DNA from 4 places in the Bradyrhizobium sp. SZCCHNS3052 genome. Region 1 is predicted to be linked to each of the others. Evidence: predicted binding sites of a transcription regulator. Region 1 holds the regulator's gene; each other region holds the start of a gene.
What was found. The regulator PhoB, encoded in region 1, activates phosphate uptake and scavenging genes when phosphate is short. The targets are predictions, from matches to a motif close to TGTCATNNANCTGTCAT.
Positions count from the first base shown of each region.

Region 2: a site for PhoB is predicted at 2,966-2,982, ahead of QX073_RS29960 (DUF2794 domain-containing protein). Genes of this name have one in related genera too.
Region 3: a site for PhoB is predicted at 3,139-3,155, ahead of QX073_RS11355 (Orn/Lys/Arg decarboxylase N-terminal domain-containing protein). Genes of this name have one in related genera too.
Region 4: a site for PhoB is predicted at 2,555-2,571, ahead of phnC (phosphonate ABC transporter ATP-binding protein). Genes of this name have one in related genera too.

Region 1 is NZ_JAUETB010000005.1:240,436-245,001, forward strand. Features, by position in the region: gene QX073_RS19050 (HoxN/HupN/NixA family nickel/cobalt transporter) at 1-420, opposite strand, end outside; gene QX073_RS19055 (trypsin-like serine protease) at 597-1,913, opposite strand; gene phoB (phosphate regulon transcriptional regulator PhoB) at 2,061-2,768, opposite strand; gene phoU (phosphate signaling complex protein PhoU) at 2,785-3,501, opposite strand; gene pstB (phosphate ABC transporter ATP-binding protein PstB) at 3,532-4,353, opposite strand; gene pstA (phosphate ABC transporter permease PstA) at 4,350-4,566, opposite strand, start outside.
Region 2 is NZ_JAUETB010000014.1:96,380-100,945, reverse strand. Features, by position in the region: gene acnA (aconitate hydratase AcnA) at 1-1,602, shown strand, start outside; gene QX073_RS29965 (DUF1223 domain-containing protein) at 1,791-2,573, shown strand; gene QX073_RS29960 (DUF2794 domain-containing protein) at 2,994-3,359, shown strand; gene QX073_RS29955 (GNAT family N-acetyltransferase) at 3,405-3,932, opposite strand; gene QX073_RS29950 (Bax inhibitor-1/YccA family protein) at 4,088-4,566, opposite strand, start outside.
Region 3 is NZ_JAUETB010000002.1:699,073-703,638, forward strand. Features, by position in the region: gene QX073_RS11345 (hypothetical protein) at 1-145, shown strand, start outside; gene QX073_RS11350 (GNAT family N-acetyltransferase) at 155-727, opposite strand; gene QX073_RS11355 (Orn/Lys/Arg decarboxylase N-terminal domain-containing protein) at 736-3,093, opposite strand; gene cobT (nicotinate-nucleotide--dimethylbenzimidazole phosphoribosyltransferase) at 3,237-4,292, shown strand; gene QX073_RS11365 (histidine phosphatase family protein) at 4,292-4,566, shown strand, end outside.
Region 4 is NZ_JAUETB010000002.1:128,315-132,880, forward strand. Features, by position in the region: gene QX073_RS08800 (DUF1045 domain-containing protein) at 1-660, opposite strand, end outside; gene QX073_RS08805 (alpha-D-ribose 1-methylphosphonate 5-triphosphate diphosphatase) at 667-1,851, opposite strand; gene QX073_RS08810 (DapH/DapD/GlmU-related protein) at 1,848-2,510, opposite strand; gene phnC (phosphonate ABC transporter ATP-binding protein) at 2,685-3,494, shown strand; gene phnD (phosphonate ABC transporter substrate-binding protein) at 3,574-4,506, shown strand.

The sequences.
Region 1 (4,566 bases):
GGCCGACACCGACGTGCCGATGACGCCGCCGATCGCCCTGATCGCGCTCTCTTCATCCAGGAGGTCGGCGCCGGCGATGAGGCTCACGACGATGGTGGCGATGACGACGACGCTGGAATGGCCGAGCGCAAAATACAGGCCGGCGGCGCGCGGGGCGCTACCGTCCTGCACCAGCTTCCGCACGACGTTGTCGATCGCCGCGATGTGATCCGCATCGACCGCATGGCGCAGTCCGAGCAGCCAGGCCAGCATCGCGGTGCCGACGATGGCGGGCCGGTCGGCGTAGAGCGCGAACGCCCAGGCCCAGGCGAGCGCGTTGGCGGCGACCAGCCCGCCGACGAGCGCAACGTTGCGGCCGGGCTGCGATCGCCACCACAGCAGCCGAGGGGCACGAGGATGATCAATTTGAACAATCGTCATACTCGGACTATAGCAAGAGCCAGGCCAGTTCGGTAAAGCCCCCCGCTGCAGGCAAAAACTGCAGGAAAACGTGGGCGGCCCTTCCCGGATTGCCCTCTCGCTTGGCAACCCGCTATCCAGTCACGCACAGATCATGACCAGCGGCGGGACATCTTCTTCTCTCGCCCCTCCTTCGCTCACCGCATCGAGGCACTCTGTGCCGTGATCTCGCGCCGCACGACCGCCTCGAACTGGCTCGCGGGGGCGGCGAACATCAGCCGGGTCTCCTCGTGGAACGCCGAGAAGATGCCGACCACGGCCGGCTGTCCGCCGACGTCGGCCATGATGGGGGAGCCCGAATAGCCGAAATTGGCGAGGCAATGCACCGTCAGCAGCATCCCGTCCTTGGTCATGCCGGCGCTGCAATTGCGCTGGCCGGTCGGCGAATAGCGCCGCTCCTGGCCATAGCCGATCTCGGAGATGGTTCCGGCCGTGGTCGCAGCCTGCAATTCCTCGCGCGTCAGCGCCCTGACCTCAACCGGCTTCGACGGCAGCGCGTCCTTCAGCACGATCAGTGCCCAATCGGCGGGCGAGCGGTCGAGCGACCACCTGTCGTGCCGGGTCGGGACGAAATCAGGCGCCACGATCAGCTTGTCGGCGACCGACGATGCCGCCGGCGTGCCCCTGTTCATGCCGGCCAGGAAGCGGACGTTGCCGGGGCTGACCTGCGCCACGCCGTTGAACACGCAATGCGCCGCGGTGAGCACGACGCGCGGCGCGACCAGCGTGCCGGTGCACCAGCCGCCGGTCGAGTATTGCGCGACGGTGACGACGCCGATCGACGACGCCGGCCACGAGGTGGGATCGACGACCTCGCCGATGTGGCGGTCGAGCCCGAGCAGTTGCTCCGGACGCGGAGCGGCGATGCCGGCCTCCGCCGATTCCGGCTTCGGCCGCCAGGCCGCAATGGCACTCTGGGCCTGGACGCGCTGCGGCTCGGTCAACTTGACCCGCTGCACGTCGCGGCCGGCCGATCGCACGCCGCTACGGCCCGCCATCACCAGCCAGGCATAGCCCTGCACGACGTCCTGTTTCACACCGCGGCCGTCGAGCAGCATCAGGCCGAGCATGTATTGCGACTGGGCGAAGCCCTGCGCCGCGGCGCGGCTGAACCAGCGGCCGGCTTCGCCGTAATTGCTCGCAACACCTTCGCCGTTGACGTAGGCGATGCCGAGATAGTGTTGCGCGACAGCGAGCCCCTGATCGGCGGCCTTGCGGTACCACGCCAGCGCCTCGGCGGGGTTGCGCGGTTGGCCCCAGCCGAAGGCGTGCATGAAGCCGACGTCGAACTGCGCCCGCGCATCGCCCTTGGCGGCCAGCGGCAGCAGCCGTCGCATCGCCGCCGCATGCTGCCCGTTGCCTGCCGCCGCGACCGCGTCTTCGAGCTCGGCGGCCGTGGCGCCCGCCGCGCCGCCGAGCAGCACGGCAAGAGATATGATGATGGTCTTGATCAAGGGCGTCCGCTGGGACCGAAACATCGTGACGGGCCACGAAGCAGACACGATCAAGACGGCGGCGGCGTGGCGGAAAGCGGACCGCGATCTCCTCAATCGGGCCGCCTCGCGTCTCACACCTGCTGCGTCCTCACGCCCGATCGCCCCTTACACCTGCTCGCTCTTGGCGAAGCGATCATCGAGCGCATAACCGGCGCCGCGCACGGTGCGGATCGGGTCCTGCTCGCGGCCGGGATTGAGCAGCTTGCGCAGGCGGCCGATATGGACGTCGACGGTGCGCTCGTCGATGTAGATGTCGCGGCCCCAGACACTGTCGAGCAGCTGCTCGCGGCTGAACACGCGGCCGGGATGCTCCAGGAAGAACTCGAGCAGGCGGTATTCGGTCGGGCCGAGATCGATCGGCCTACCAGAGCGCGCCACGCGGCGCTTCTCGCGGTCGAGCTCGATGTCGCCATAGGACAGCACGGTCGCCAGCCGCTCCGGACTCGCCCGCCGCAGCAGGCCTTTCACCCGCGCCAGAAGCTCCGGCACCGAGAACGGCTTGACGATGTAGTCGTCGGCGCCGGTCGCGAGGCCGCGCACGCGCTCGCTCTCCTCGCCGCGTGCGGTGAGCATGATGATCGGCAACTGCCGGGTCTCGGTCCGCGCCCGCAGGCGGCGGCACAGCTCGATGCCGGACAGGCCCGGCAGCATCCAGTCGAGCACGACGAGATCGGGAACACGCTCCTTCAGGCGCGTGTCGGCCTCGTCGCCGCGCGCCACGGTCTCGACCTCGTAGCCTTCGGCCTCGAGGTTGTAGCGCAGCAGCGTCGTCAGCGCCTCCTCGTCCTCCACCACCAGAATTCGGGCGCCCATGTCTGAACCGTCTCTCTCAGTTGCCGGGGATCGTCGATGCGAAGCTCGTCATGTCGCCCTTCGGGCGCTTGTCCATGATCTGCTGGCCTTCGATCATATAGAACACCGTCTCGGCGATGTTGGTCGCGTGATCGCCGATGCGCTCGATGTTCTTGGCGCAGAACATCAGGTGGATGCAGAACGAGATGTTGCGCGGATCCTCCATCATGTAGGTCAGGAGCTCGCGAAACAGCGAGGTGCAGATGGCATCGACTTCCTCATCGCCCTTCCACACCGTCATCGCCGCCGGCAAATCGTGCGCGGCATAGGCGTCCAGCACCGTCTTGACCTGCGACTGCACGAGATCGGTCATGTGCTCGAGCCCGCGGATCAGCTTCAGCGGATGGAAGTCGCTCTCCAGCGCCGCGACGCGCTTGCCGATGTTCTTGGCGAGATCGCCGATACGCTCCAGATCGGTCGCCACGCGCATCGCGCCGACGATCTCACGCAGGTCGACCGCCATCGGCTGTCGCCGGGCGATGGTAAGAACGGCGCGCTCCTCGATGATGCGTTGCAGCTTGTCGACCTCGGCGTCGGTGGCGACCACCTTCTGGCCGAGCGCGATGTCGCGTCGCACCAGCGCATCGACGGAATCGACGATCAGCCGCTCGGCGAGGCCGCCCATCTCCGATACCAGACGGGTGAGGTCCTGCAGATCGCTGTCGAACGCCTTGGCGGTATGTTCACTGGCCATGATGATCTCCTGAAGACAATGTCGTCGGCGTCAGCCGAACCGGCCGGTGATGTAATCCTGGGTCCGCCGATCGCTCGGCGAGGTGAAGATCTTGCTGGTGTCGTCGAACTCGATCAGCTCGCCGAGATACATGAAGGCGGTCTTGTCGGAGACGCGCGCCGCCTGCTGCATGTTATGCGTCACGATGGCGATCGTATAGTTTTCGGCGAGTTCCTGGATCAGCTCCTCGACCTTGGCGGTCGAGATCGGATCGAGCGCCGAGCACGGCTCGTCGAACAGGATCACCTCCGGCCGGACCGCCACGGTACGCGCGATGCACAGCCGCTGCTGCTGGCCGCCGGACAGCGACAGGCCCGAGGCGTTGAGCTTGTCCTTGACCTCGTTCCACAACGCGCCGCCGCGCAGCGCCTTCTCGACCCGGTCGTCCATCTCCGACTTGGAGATCTTCTCATAGAGGCGGATGCCGAAGGCGATGTTCTCGTAGATCGTCATCGGGAACGGCGTCGGCTTCTGGAACACCATGCCGACCCGGGCACGCAGCAGGTTCAGATCGAGCTTGGGATCGAGGATGTTGGTGTTGTCGAGCATCAGCTGCCCGGTCGCCCGCTGCCCCGGATAGAGATCGTACATCCGGTTGAAGATGCGCAGCAGCGTGGACTTGCCGCAGCCGGACGGGCCGATGAACGCGGTGACGCGGTTGGTGCCCAGCGACAGGTTGATGTTCTTCAGCGCATGATGGTCGCCGTAGTAGAAGTTGAGGTTGCGCGCGGTCACCTTGGCCGGCGCATCCGGAAGCGCCTTGCCGTGAAGAGCGTGATTGGGCTGACTGACGGAGACGGACAGTTCGGTCATTTGGTGTTCCTCTCGGCGCCGAGAATGCGTGCACCGATGTTCAGGGCGAGCACGGCCAGAGTGATGAGAAGGGCTCCGCTCCAGGCCAGTTGTTTCCAGTAGGCATAAGGGCTCTGGACGAAATTGTTGATGGTGACGGGCAGGTTCGCCATCGTCTTGGAAAGGTTGAGGCTCCAGAACTGGTTCGACAGCGCGGTGAACAGCAGAGGCGCG
Region 2 (4,566 bases), on a different contig from region 1:
ACGCTCGATCTCGCCGACGTCGTGCCGTCGATGGCCGGTCCGAAGCGCCCCGAAGGCCGCATCGCGCTCCCCGCAGTGGCCGAAGGCTTCGCGACTGCGCTGGCCGGCGAGTACAAGAAGCCGGATGCCGCTGCGCAGCGCTTCCCGGTCGAGGGCAAGGACTTCGACATCGGCCATGGCGACGTCGTCATCGCCGCCATCACCTCCTGCACCAACACCTCCAACCCGAGCGTGCTGATCGGCGCCGGCCTGCTGGCCCGCAACGCCGCCGCCAAGGGCCTCAAGGCCAAGCCGTGGGTGAAGACCTCCCTCGCTCCCGGCAGTCAGGTGGTTGCCGAATACCTTGCCAACTCGGGCCTGCAGAAGGACCTCGACAAGGTCGGCTTCAACCTCGTCGGATTCGGCTGCACCACCTGCATCGGCAATTCCGGCCCGCTGCCGGAGGAGATCTCGAAGTCGATCAACGACAACGGCGTGGTCGCGGCGGCCGTGCTGTCGGGTAACCGCAACTTCGAAGGCCGCGTCTCGCCGGACGTGCAGGCCAACTATCTGGCCTCGCCGCCGCTGGTCGTGGCCTATGCGCTGGCCGGCACCGTGACCAAGGATCTTTCGGTCGAGCCGATCGGCATCGGCAAGGACAAGAAGCCGGTCTACCTGAAGGACATCTGGCCGACGACCAAGGAGGTCAACGACTTCGTCAAGAAGTTCGTCAAGGCGTCGATCTTCAAGAAGCGCTACGCCGACGTGTTCAAGGGCGACACCAACTGGCGCAAGATCAAGACGGTCGAGAGCGAGACCTATCGCTGGAACATGTCGTCGACCTACGTGCAGAACCCGCCGTATTTCGAGGGCATGAAGAAGGAGCCCGAGCCGATCAAGGACATCGTCGAGGCCCGCGTGCTGGCGCTGTTCGGCGACAAGATCACGACCGACCACATCTCGCCGGCCGGTTCGATCAAGCTGACTTCGCCTGCCGGCAAGTTCCTTAGCGAGCACCAGGTCCGCCCGGCTGACTTCAACCAGTATGGCACGCGCCGCGGCAATCACGAGATCATGATGCGCGGCACCTTCGCCAACATCCGCATCAAGAACTTCATGCTCAAGGGTGCCGACGGCAACATTCCCGAGGGCGGCCTGACCAAGCACTGGCCCGACGGCGAGCAGATGTCGATCTACGACGCCGCGATGAAGTATCAGGAAGAGGGCGTGCCGCTGGTGTTGTTCGCCGGCGCCGAATACGGCAACGGTTCGTCGCGCGACTGGGCCGCCAAAGGTACCCGGCTGCTGGGCGTCCGTGCCGTGATCTGCCAGAGCTTCGAGCGCATCCATCGCTCCAATCTGGTGGGTATGGGCGTGCTGCCGCTCACCTTCCAAGAAGGCACGTCCTGGTCCTCGCTCGGCCTCAAGGGCGACGAGAAGGTTACCATCAAGGGCCTGCAAGGCGACCTGAAGCCGCGCCAAACCCTGACCGCCGAGATCGTCTCGGCCGACGGTGCGGCGCAGCAGGTGCCGCTGCTCTGCCGGATCGATACGCTCGACGAGCTCGACTACTACCGCAACGGCGGCATCCTGCACTACGTGCTGCGCAAGCTCGCCGCTTAACCAACGCGCGATGCGACAGTTTGGCTCACTCTGAAGTGAGTAGCGGGTGATGAAGGAGGCGGCCTATGACAAAGGCCGCCTCTTTTGCATTTTCGGTTTGTTAACTACGAGGACGGCATCGCGGATGCAGTGATGCACAGGGCGCAGCGGACGGTGGTCCAGACGGGACAGTGGCGATGAGTGGACAGATGTCGTGGTGGTCGCGCGCAGCGCTGAGTGTCTGTGCGGTCATCGCTTTCGTCCGGCCCGCTGCGTCCGATCCCCGTGCGGTGATCGAACTCTTCACCTCGCAAGGCTGTTCGTCCTGCCCGCCGGCTGACAAGATCCTCGGCGAGCTCGCCAGAGATCCTTCGGTGATCGCGCTGTCCCTGCCGATAGACTACTGGGACTATCTCGGCTGGAAGGACACGCTGGCCGACTCCCGCTTCACGGCCCGGCAGCGGGCCTATTCTCGTGCGCGCGGCGACCGCGAGGTCTATACGCCGCAGGCGGTGGTCAACGGCTCCGTGCATGTGATCGGCAGCGACCGCGAGGCGATCGAGGGCGCCATCGAGGAGACCGTCCAGGGTGGCAGCGTGATGTCGGTGCCGGTGAGGCTGTCGGTCGACGGCCAGGACCTTACTGTCTCCGTGGCCGCGGCCAACGACCAGATGCCGCGCAAGCACGGCGAGGTCTGGGTCTGCTCGATCTCGCGGGTGGTCCCGATCTCGGTCGGCCGCGGCGAGAACAGCGGCCGTGATCTGACCTATTACAACGTCGTTCGCGGTCTTCAGAAGCTGGGTGACTGGAATGGGTCGCCGGTCAGATGGAGCGTGCCGCTGGAGAAGATCGCCCGCGAGGGCGTCGATGGCACCGTCGTCTATGTGCAGGACGGCAGTCGCGACCGCCCTGGGCCGATGCTCGGGGCCGCCTTTTCCGAGTTGCCGTTGGGCGGACGGGCTTCAGCAACAGCGCGCGGTCCCGAGCGCTGATCTTCCGTCGTCCTGATCTTCGTTTTCGCTGACCTGCGTTAGGCGCGTCACGTCCGTGCGACGGCGCGTCCCGACAATCTTACGTGCAGCTCACGCCAGAAAAGCAAAAGGACCAACTTGCGTTGGCCCTTTGCCTTACTTGTGAATAGACCCGATCCTGACGACCCCGGGGGGCTGGGGGCTGAGGAATCCGGAACCGAAAGGACCGGGCCAACGCACACGAATCTTATGCCGAAGGTCGGGGGCGGTCGGTGGGCGGAAAGACGGCGCGATTATGATTCTGCTAACGATCCCGTGACGCTTGCGTGTTCGCGGAACCGACGGCCTCGCAGGCTCGGTCGAACTTCAACAACGAAAACGGCCCCTTGCGGCTTCTGCCGGATGGCGCGATCATGTCACACGGATGACAGGAGGACGCCAATGAACCTCACGCCGGAGGACGCCGACCCCAGCGAGAACCGCGCGGCGGCGCGCAGTGCGGCCGCAGCGCCGAGCCGGGTGACGTTCGACCGCCTGGAGCTGAACCGCATCCTGAACCTCTACGGCCGCATGGTCGCCGACGGCGAGTGGCGCGACTATTCGATCGACTTCCTGCGTGACCGGGCCGTCTTCTCCGTGTTTCGCCGGGCGTCCGAGGTGCCGATCTACCGCATCGAGAAGGATCCGCGTCTCGCACGCAAGCAGGGCATGTACAGCGTGATCTCGGCCACCGGGCTGATCCTGCGCCGCGGCCACGAGCTCGAGCGCGTGCTGCTGGTGATCGCGCCCAAACCAGCCCTGGTCTGATCCCACGCGCTCCGGCTTGATCATGACATTCCGACTGGCGCTGCCTTACGCCGGGACGTCGCTGCTCCCGGCCCCGAGCGGGCGCTGCATCATCACGGTATCGAGCCAGCGGCCGAATTTCAGGCCGACGCTCGGGTGGGTGCCGATCATCTGGAAGCCGCAGGCGGTATGCAGCCCGACCGAGCCGGAATTGGCGGAGTCGCCGATGACGGCGATCATCTGGCGAAAGCCTCCCTCCTCACAGGCGTCGATCAGCCGCCGCATCAGGCGCATCCCGATGCCGCGACGCTGGCTGGCCGGAGCGAGATAGACCGAGTTCTCCACCGTGAAGCGATAGGCAGGGCGGGGCCGGTAGGGCCCGGCATAGGCATAGCCCACCACCTCTCCGTCCAGCAGGGCAGCGAAATAGGGGAAGCCGCCGTCGCGGAGCGCCCGGAAGCGGCGCGTCATCTCCGCCAGATCCGGAGGGTCGAGCTCGAAGGTGGCCGTGCCCTCGCGGACGGCTTGGCCGTAGATGGCGGTGATGGCGGGAAGGTCGGCCTCCTGGGTGGGCCGGATTTCAATGTCGGACATGGGGGGAAGCATACCCAGGCGGACGCGGCGATCAATCCGGCCTCGCGGCATGGCTGCCGCTGCGGCTTTGCGCCGGTCACAATCGGGGTTTGTGCAAACGAAAAGCCCCGGCGGTGAGGCCGGGGCTTCGAAGGTCGCTCGTTCGAGCGCTTGGATCAGTCGCGCTGTCCGAGCAACTGCAGCAGCAGCGTGAACAGGTTGATGAAGTTCAAGTACAGCGACAGGGCGCCGGTGATTGCCGCGCGCTCCGCGATGTCGCCGCCCGCGGAAGCGTAGCCGTAGATGTACTCATTCTTCAGACGCTGCGTGTCCCAGGCGGTCAGGCCGGCGAACACGAACACGCCGATCACCGAGACGATGAACTGCAGCATCGAGCTCGCCAGGAACAGGTTCACGAGGCTCGCCAGCACGATGCCGATCAGGCCCATGAACAGGAACGAGCCCATGCCCGTCATGTCACGCTTGGTCGTGTAGCCGTAGAGGCTCAGCGCGCCGAACGTCGCCGCGGTGATGAAGAACACCCGCACGATCGAGGTGTGGGTGTACACCAGGAAGATCGACGACAGCGAGATGCCCATCAAGGCCGAGAACACCCAGAACAGGATCTGTGCGGTCGACGGCGCCAAGCGGTTGA
Region 3 (4,566 bases), on a different contig from region 1:
CCAGAGCACGCTGGAGGTTGAGGCCGAGAGCGAAGGCGAAGCCGCAGAGATCGCAAAGTCCCGGTTCTGCGAACAGCAGGAGCTGCGCGACTGGTCGCTGCATGCCGACCGCATCGAGGTGAAGGCGGCCGACTTTCCCTCCTGACCCTGCGGCTCAGCGGCGCAGCCCAGCCGGTGCGTCGCTGGCCCCGGGGCCCAGCGAGCGCTGCACCATCACGGTGTCGCACCAGCGGCCGTAACGGTAGGCGACGCCCGGAAGCAGCCCCACCCTGGCGAACCCGAAGCGCTCATGAATGCCGAGCGAGGCGACGTTGTCGGCGTCGATATAGCCGATCATCTGGCGATATCCGGCCGCTGCGGAAGCATCGATCAGCGCCTGCATCAGCAGCCGGCCGACACCACGGCCGAGATGCTCATGGTGGACATAGATCGAATGCTTGACCGCGAACCGATAGGCTGGCCGCTTCCTGAACAGGACGACATAGGCATAGCCCACGACCTCGCCGCGGAATGTCGCGACCAGATGTGGCAGCCGATGATTGCGCAGATTCTTGCGCCGCTGCTTGAGATCGTCCGGCTCGGGCGCCCCGGAACCGGCGGCGCTGTCCTCGACCCCGCGGCGGACGTGCCGCCGGTAGATCGAGAGCATGGCCTCGACATCTTCGTCGCGTGACGGCCTGACGAGGACCGTCGGCTCGGTCTCGCGAGCCGTGATCGCGCTGTCCATGGTTCGAATTACTCTGCGCAGACATAGGTATGGAGCCGGATCCGGCCGGACTCGTCGAGCTCCTTGTACAGCCCCTGGATCTCGACGTCGAAACCGGGGTAGGCGTTGAACGCCCGCTCGAACATCTTGAGGTAATCGATCATCGGCTGGGCGCGTTCGGACAGCCGTTCGCCCGGAACGATGGTGGCGATGCCCGGCGGATAGACCACGAACGGCGTCGTCGCGATGCGCCCGGCGATCTGGTCGATCGGCAGGTAGTCGACCTCGTTTCGCATCAACGCACGCGCCGCCTCGCGCGGCGACATCGCGATCTCGGGCAAGTGCTGCGGCTGGAACTGCTTCGCCTGCAGCGCGCTCACCTCGGCCTCGCGGTAGAAGCGGTGCATCTCGGCGCAGAGGTCGCGCAGCCGCAGCATGCCGTAACGCGCAAAGCGCTTGCGGGTGAACTCCGGAATGGCGTCCTCCAGCAGCACGTTGTCGTCGTGGAGCCGCTTGAAGGCGACCAGACCGCTGATCAGGGTTCCGGCCTTGCTCGCCTCGACCCCCGGCGTCAGCAGGAAGAGCAACGAGTTGAGGTCGTTCTTCTCCGCCACGATGCGGTTCTCGCGCAGATATTGCGCGACGATCGGAGCCGGGATGCCGTGATCGGCATAGCCGCCGGTGGTGCGATCGAAGCCGGGGGTGAGCAGGGTCAGCTTGTTGGGGTCGGTCATGGTGAAGCCAGCGGCGAGATCCGGAAAGCCGTGCCATGCCGCCCCGGGCGCGAGCTGCCACAGCGCGGCATCGGTCGAGAGCTGGTCGGTCGAGAGCGCCTCCCAGGCCACGTCGTGGCTAGCCCCGGGATTGGCCGCATCGGGAATCGATACGCGATCCGGAACGAATGGCTCGAAGAACCAGCGCCGCGCCGGATCCTTCTCCTTCTCCTCGAATTCGCGGCGCATCGCCCGGATCTTCTTGCGCAACTCGATGCCGAGCCGGATCGTGTCGTCCCACAGCACCTCACCGGAGCGGCCCTTCATCATCTGTGCGCCGACGTCCAGCGAGGCGAACAGCGGATAGAACGGCGATGTCGAGGCGTGCTGCATGAAGCTTTCGTTGAAGCGGCGATGCTCGATCCGCCGCCGCTGCCCCTTGATGTGGCGGTCCTTGACGTGGATCTGCGATGCCTGGGAGAAGCTCGCGAGCTGCTTGTGGGTCGATTGCGTGGCGATGATGCCGGGAGCGTCGGGCCCGAGATCGCCGAGGCCCATGGCGAAGCGGCCGGCGTAGAGCGGGTGGAATTTCATGAAGCCCGCCCAGGCCTCGTCGAACATGATGTAGTCGCAGAGGTGCCCGATCCGCTTCAGGATCATCTCGGCGCTGTGGATCGTGCCGTCATAGGTGCACTGCTCGACCACCGCGACGCGGAACGGGCGCGGCTTGCGCCAGGCGTCAGGATCCTTGACTAGCGGGTTGTCGCGGATCTGTTGCCGGAGGTGCTCCTCATCGAGCAGATCCCAGCGCATCGGGCCGATCAGGCCCCAGGGGTTGCGAACCGTTGGGACGTAGATCGGAACTCCGCCGGAGATCAGCAGCGCGCCGTGATGGGCGGCCTTGTGGTTGTTGCGGTCGAACAGCACGAGGTCGCCGTCGGTGACCAGGGCCCCGAGCACGACCTTGTTGGAGGTCGAGGTACCGTTGAGGACGAAATAGGTCTTCTCGGCGCCAAAGATCTGCGCCGCTTCCTTCTGCGCGCGCAGCGCCGGCCCCTCATGGGTCAGGAGATCGCCGAGATCGAGCACGGAATTGTCGAGGTCGTCGCGGAACACGGCCTCGCCGAGATGCTCGACGAACACCCGGCCGATCGGGCTGCGACTGTAGAACACGCCGCCATTGTGGCCGGGGCAGGTCCAGAGCTGGTTGCCTTCCTCGGCGTAGTCGACCAGCGCGCCGAAGAATGGCGTCTTCAGTGTCTCGGCATATTGCTTCAGCCGGCTGACCAGGTTCTTGGCGATGAAGGCGGGCGTCTCCTCCGACAGGAAGACATAGCCGTCGATGAAGTCGAGCACCTCGACCGGCAGATCCTCGAACCGCTTGCGGCGGATCAGGAGGATGATCGGGAAGTCCAGTCCGCGACGGCGCATCAGGTTGATCAGCGACGCCGTCTTGCCTTCCAGGCCCTTCTTGCCCCAATCGACGACCATGCAGCCGATCGCGGCATCCGTCTGCACGGCGATCTCGGCGTCCTCCAGCTTGCGGGCGCGCACCACCTCGAAGCCCGAGCGCTGGATCTCCTCGATGATCTGGTTGAAGCGGACGCCCGCAAGGTCGTCGGTCTCGAAGACGGGCGCGGCGAACAGGAAGGTGAAACGGCGGAAGTATTCCATGAGAGTCTTTCGGGCTGCGTCGGCAGCCACCTGTCGTCACGTTCGATGACGGTTCGATGACAATAGGGCGCCTCACGGAGCTTGTCTCGGCCGCCTCGCAGTGGCAATCGTCCTGAACCCGAGTGATGCTGAAAGGATCCGTGGTGCTTCCCGAATGGATCAGCCTTGATTGTGTGGCCCCGTCCGAGCTCCATCGGCAGGCGGCGCTGGAACGCCAGGCCCAGTTGACCAAGCCGATTGGCGCCCTTGGGCGATTGGAGCAGGTGGCGGTCGAGCTGGCGGCGCTGCAGGCGTTGGAGCGGCCGGGGGCCGATCGGGTCCCGGTGGTGCTGTTCGCGGGGGATCATGGCATCGCGGCGCGGGGCGTGTCGGCGTATCCGCCGGAAGTGACGGTGCAGATGCTGCACAACTTCGCGGCCGGTGGCGCGGCGATCTCGGTGCTGGTGCGCAGCCTGGGCTGTCCGCTCGAGGTGGTCGATGTCGGTACGCTGGCGGATGAGCCGGTGCCCGGTGTCGTCGTCGACAAGCCGCGGCGCGGCACGCGCGACTTCAGCACCGGGGCGGCGCTGACGCCGGAGGAGGTCGCGTTCGCGGCCGACGCCGGACGGCGCGCGGTGGCGCGGCAGGCCGATCACGCGCCGCAGCTCGTGATCTTCGGCGAGATGGGGATCGGCAACACGACGTCGGCGGCAGCGATCGCCGCTGCGATGCTGTCATGCGCGCCCGCGGACATCGTCGGCAGCGGCACCGGGCTCGACGCCGACGGACGGGCGAGGAAGGCTGCGGTGATTGCCGATGCGTTGGGGCGACACGGGCTCACGGGGGGAGCGGCCGTCGCGGACGTCCTGGCTGCCGTCGGCGGCTTCGAGATCATTGCGATGGCCGGCGCGATCGTCGCCGCCGCGCAGCGGCGCTGGCCGGTGCTGGTCGACGGCTTCATCGTCTCGGTCGCGGCGCTGGTCGCCGTCCGCCTCAATCCCTCCTGCCGTCCGTGGCTGCTGTTCTCGCATCGCTCGGCCGAGCGCGGCCACGCCATCGTGCTCGACGCGCTCGGTGCCCGTCCGCTGATCGACCTCGATCTGCGGCTTGGCGAGGCCTCGGGCGCCGCCACTGCGCTGCCGATCATCCGGTTGGCCTGCGCGCTCCACGGGGGCATGGCCACCTTTGCGGAGGCCGCCGTCTCGGGAGCCAAGTCCTGATGCGGATCGATCTGCTGCGGCACGGGACGACAGGACGGGACGGCCATCTCGACGGCCGCACCGACCCGCCGCTCAGCGAGCCCGGCTGGGATCAATTCCGGCGGCAGACGCAGAGCCGGATCTGGCGCAGCGTCGTCAGCTCGCCGTTGGCGCGCGCACGTGCGGCAGCGGAGGATTATGCCCGGCTGACCGGCTGCGCGCTGGACATCGACGCGGATTGGAGCGAGCTCGATTTCGGCCTCTGGGACGGGCGGACGCATCGCGACATCGCCGC
Region 4 (4,566 bases), on a different contig from region 1:
TTCGTGGGCATTGGCCTGGCGGAACAGCACAATCCTGTCGATCCGAAGCTCTGTCAGTGACAGTGCCGCGAATCTCTCCTGCAACATCGTCAGGATCGGCCGGCGCCGTTCGTCGGACAGCCGGCAGGTCAGCGTCATGTGGAAGCGGAAATCCTCCATGACATAGGGATAACCCCAACGATCGAGATGATCGCGCTGCCGTGGTGTCAGCAGATCCGGCTTGCGCCGAGCACGGTCGTCGGCCGTCATCGGAGCGCGAAATGGCTCAAAGGCCTGGACACAATCGGCCGCGAGCTGTTGCAGCGCCGGCGACGGCTCGCCGGGGATCATCGCGATGAAGCCGCTGATCGCGTCCACGATCGGACGGATGGCCGGGACGGCTCGCGGCGTGGCCGCGAACGCGGCACAGGCGCTGCGGAGCGCGGCTTCGTTCTCCGCATCGGACAGCTCGAACGGAGCCTTCAAGGTCGCGTGAAAGCCGTATTTGCGCGGGTCTGCGGTCAGCTCAGCCCAGTCTGGAACCGCGCGGACGATCTCGCTCGGAAAGCTGCGGTCATCGCCGCTCCACGCGTCGTATCCGAGCAGGCTCGCGCCGAATTCCGTCAGGTCGGCTGTTGCTGGTGGAGCATAGTAGATCGCATAGCGCGGAAATTTGGCCATGGTTCGCTACTCCGCCGCCATGGCACGCGCCGGCCGGGCGTTCAGCCGGTCGGTCTCGGTGAGATAGACCAGCCGGCCGGACGCGATCACGGCGACGACATGGGGGCGCAACGGCACGCGGTCGTCGACCAGAATGATATCGGCGCGGCGGCGCTCGGCGAGCATGCCGCGGTCCGCCAGCCCGGCTGCGCGTGCAGGGCCGCCCGAGATCAGATCCCAGGCGCGCGCCAGCGGAAGAACGCCGTCGGCTGCAAGCCGGTACGCTGCCAGCAGCGGCGCTGGATAGTAGTAGTCGGAGGCCAGCACCGAGCAGAGGCCCTTGGCGATCATGTCGCTGGCCTTCGTCCACCCGGTATGGCTGCCGCCACGGACGACGTTGGGCGCGCCGAATACGATCGCGTCGCCGCCCTGGGCGGCCTCGCGCGCAGTCTCCTCGTTGACCGGAAACTCTGCGATGGTCACGCCCTGGCTGCGAAACGCCTTGCGCATGGCCGGGCTGTCGTCGTCGTGCGACAGCATACGGACACCAGCCTTGCGAGCGATCTCGGCCAGCCGCGCGATCGAGGCCGGAACGGCATCGGCGCGAGAGGCGATGCGCGCGACCAACTGGTCGAACTCCGCGCCGGGCAGGCCGGCGCGGTCGACCATGCGCTGGCGCTTGTGCGGCTTGTCCAGACTCGCCACCGTCGAATCCATGTGGTCGTTGAAGGCGAACAGGTCGACGCGCCGGTCGGCGAGCCACCTCCCGATCTCCTCCTCGTCGTCGAGATTGAAGGTCTCGTGGCGCAGATGGAAGCGCGTGTCGGCTGCGAGCCGCGGGCGCAGCGCTTCGATCGATTCGAGCAGGCGCCGCGCATTGTCGGCGCTGCGCAGGCCCGGCTCCCACGACCAGGTCGTCGCGTGAAAGACCGTGGTGATGCCATTGCTGATGGCCTGGCGGTCGCTGTCGATCAGCGCAACGTCAGTCGGGAAATCGACCCCGGCGCGCGGCATCATCTGGCGCTCGAACGCATCGCCGTGAATGTCGACGATGCCGGGGAGCACGGTGAGTCCCTCCGCATCGAGTTCGAGACCCGACCGGCGTCCCGGTGTCCCGACGCCGGCGACGATGCCGCCGGATATGATCAAGGAGGTGTCGACGAGGTCAGTATCGACGAGGCAGCGGCCCCGCGAGATGGAGATATCGGTCATGGGGCGGCACTCTGCCGCACCGCGACGCGCGCGTCGAGGGCAGGCTCGTATTTGTCGAGAAACGCGGTGATCGCGAGCTTGCGGAAATCCGGCAGCGCCGCGCGCAGCGCCTCGTGATTCCAATTCCACCACGCCAGATCCAGCAGCCGCTGCTCGACCTCGCGCGGAAACCGGCGCTTGATCGGGCGCGCCGGATTGCCGGCGACGATGGTATAGGCCGCAACGTCCTTGGTGACGATGGCGCCGGCCGCCACGACCGCGCCGGTGCCGATGTTGCGGCCCGGCAGCACGATCGCGCCATGGCCGATCCAGACATCGTGTCCGATCTGGACATGATGCTCTCTCCGCCAGGCGAAGAACTCCGCATCGTCCGGCTCTCCTGGGAAATAGGCGCTGGCGCGATAGGTGAAATGGGCCTGCGTCGCCCGCTGCATCGGGTGGTTGCCCGGATTGATCCGGGTCATCGCCGCGATCGAGCAGAACTTCCCGATCCTCGTGTAGGTGATCTGGGAATCGTTGACCACATAGGAGTAGTCGCCCATCGTCACCTCCTGCAGGATGGTGCGGGCGCCTATCTCGCAATAGGCGCCGAGCGTCACGTCCTGGAGCTTGGCCGAAGGGTCAACTGTAGGTTCAATCGAAAGCGACTTGCCGGCCATCTCGCGTCCTGTCTCTACGCCTGTGAGGGTGTTGGATCTCCCTTATGACAGAGGCGTGACATCTGCATGACTGCGGCCAGCGTGTGGACGGATGTGGCGCCGCAGTGTCCTTGTCACATAACTGTAGAATCCAGACGTTAGCGATAGGCCAAAGCGAGGCGTCTGGAGAATTCAATGCTGGTGGTGGATGGCCTGACGTGCCGTTTTGGCATGAAAGCCGCAGTCGACAATGCATCCTTCTCTGTTGCACCGGGCAGCTTCGTCGGCGTGATCGGGCGTTCCGGCGCCGGCAAGTCGACCCTGCTGCGGTCCATCAATCGCCTGAGCCCGGTGAGCGGCGGCCGCATCCTCTTCAAGGATCTCGACGTGACGGCGCTGCGCGGCCGTGACCTGCGGCAGTGGCGCGCGCGCTCGGCGATGATCTTCCAGCAGTTCAATCTGGTCGGCCGATTGGACGTGCTGACGAACGTGCTGATGGGGCGACTGGCCGAAATCCCGTCGTGGCGCTCGCTGGCGCAGCTCTGGCCAGCGGAGGATGTCGCCATGGCGCTGTCGGCGCTCGAGCAGTTCGACATGGCCTCCCTCGCCGCGCAGCGCGCCGATCAGCTCTCGGGCGGGCAGCAGCAGCGCGTCGCGATCGCGCGCGCGATGGTGCAGAACCCCGAGATCATTCTCGCAGACGAGCCGATCGCCTCGCTCGATCCCCGTAACACCAAGATCGTGATGGACGCGTTGCTGCGCATCAACAAGCATTTCGGCATCACCGTCGTCTGCAATCTGCATTCGCTCGATCTGGCGCGCAGCTATTGCGATCGCCTGATCGGCATGGCGACCGGACGGATCGTGTTCGACGACGTGCCGTCGGCGCTGACGGCGCAGATCGCACGTGAACTCTACGATCTCGAGGCGGACGAGGTGATGGGTTCGATCCATCCGGCACCGGCGGCAACGGTGCCGGTACTCGGCGAAGCGGCCGTGGCCTGAGACGCGGATTTCTGCAAGCTCGAGCTTCCGCATGGCGCGGGGGCGAGACCTGTTACTTACTGCAACAAGAGGGCATGTTATGATCAATCGTCGCATCGTTCTGGCGGGCGTCGCTGCGCTGGCTTTCACGGCCTCGGCGTCAGCCGAGGACTGGAAGGCGAAGTATCCTGAGCTGACCTTCGCCGTGGTCCCGGCAGAGAACGCCTCGGGTGTCACCGAGCGCTGGACGCCTTTCGTGAACTATCTCTCGAAAGAGCTGGGCGTGAAGGTGACGCTGCGTATCGCCAACGATTATGCGGCCGTGATCGAAGGCCAGCGCGCCGGCAACATCCACATCGCGAGCTATGGCTCGGCGTCGTTTGCCCGCGCCCGGCTCACCGGGGTCAAGACCGATGCCTTCGCCAACGACATCAACTCCGACGGCAGCACCGGCTACTATTCGGTGTTCTTCGTCAAGGCGAGCAGCCCGTACCGGAAGGTCGAAGACCTCAAGGGCAAGAATCTCGGCCTCGTCGATCCGAACTCAACGTCGGGCAACAACGTGCCCCGCTTCGAGCTCAACAAGATGGGCGTGACCGACGCCGAGACGTATTTTGGCAAGGTTGTCTTCACCGGCAGCCACGAGAACGCGGTGCTGGCCCTGTCCCAGGGGACTGTCGACATCGCGGCCAACCAATGGACGAGCGACAACGATTCGACGTTGGCCCAGATGCTGACCAAGGGCATGCTGAAGAACGCTGACGGTTCGCCGATGAAGAAGGACGACTTCCGCATCATTCACAAGTCGGCGCCGATCATCAACGGCCCCTACGCCTACAACACGGACCTGCCGGACGATCTGAAATCGGCGATCGCCAAGGCCTTCTTCGATGCGCCGATCAAGGACAAGGCCGCCTTCGACCGTCTCTCCGACGGCCAGAAGAAGGGCTTCCACCCTGCCACGACGAAGGACTGGGATGGCACGATCGACCTGATCAAATTCGTCGACAGCCTGCGCAAGAAGGCGTCCTGATCGACGATCCATCGATGGTGAGCCGGGTCTCGTGGGGCCCGGCTCGTCCGTTGAAGAATC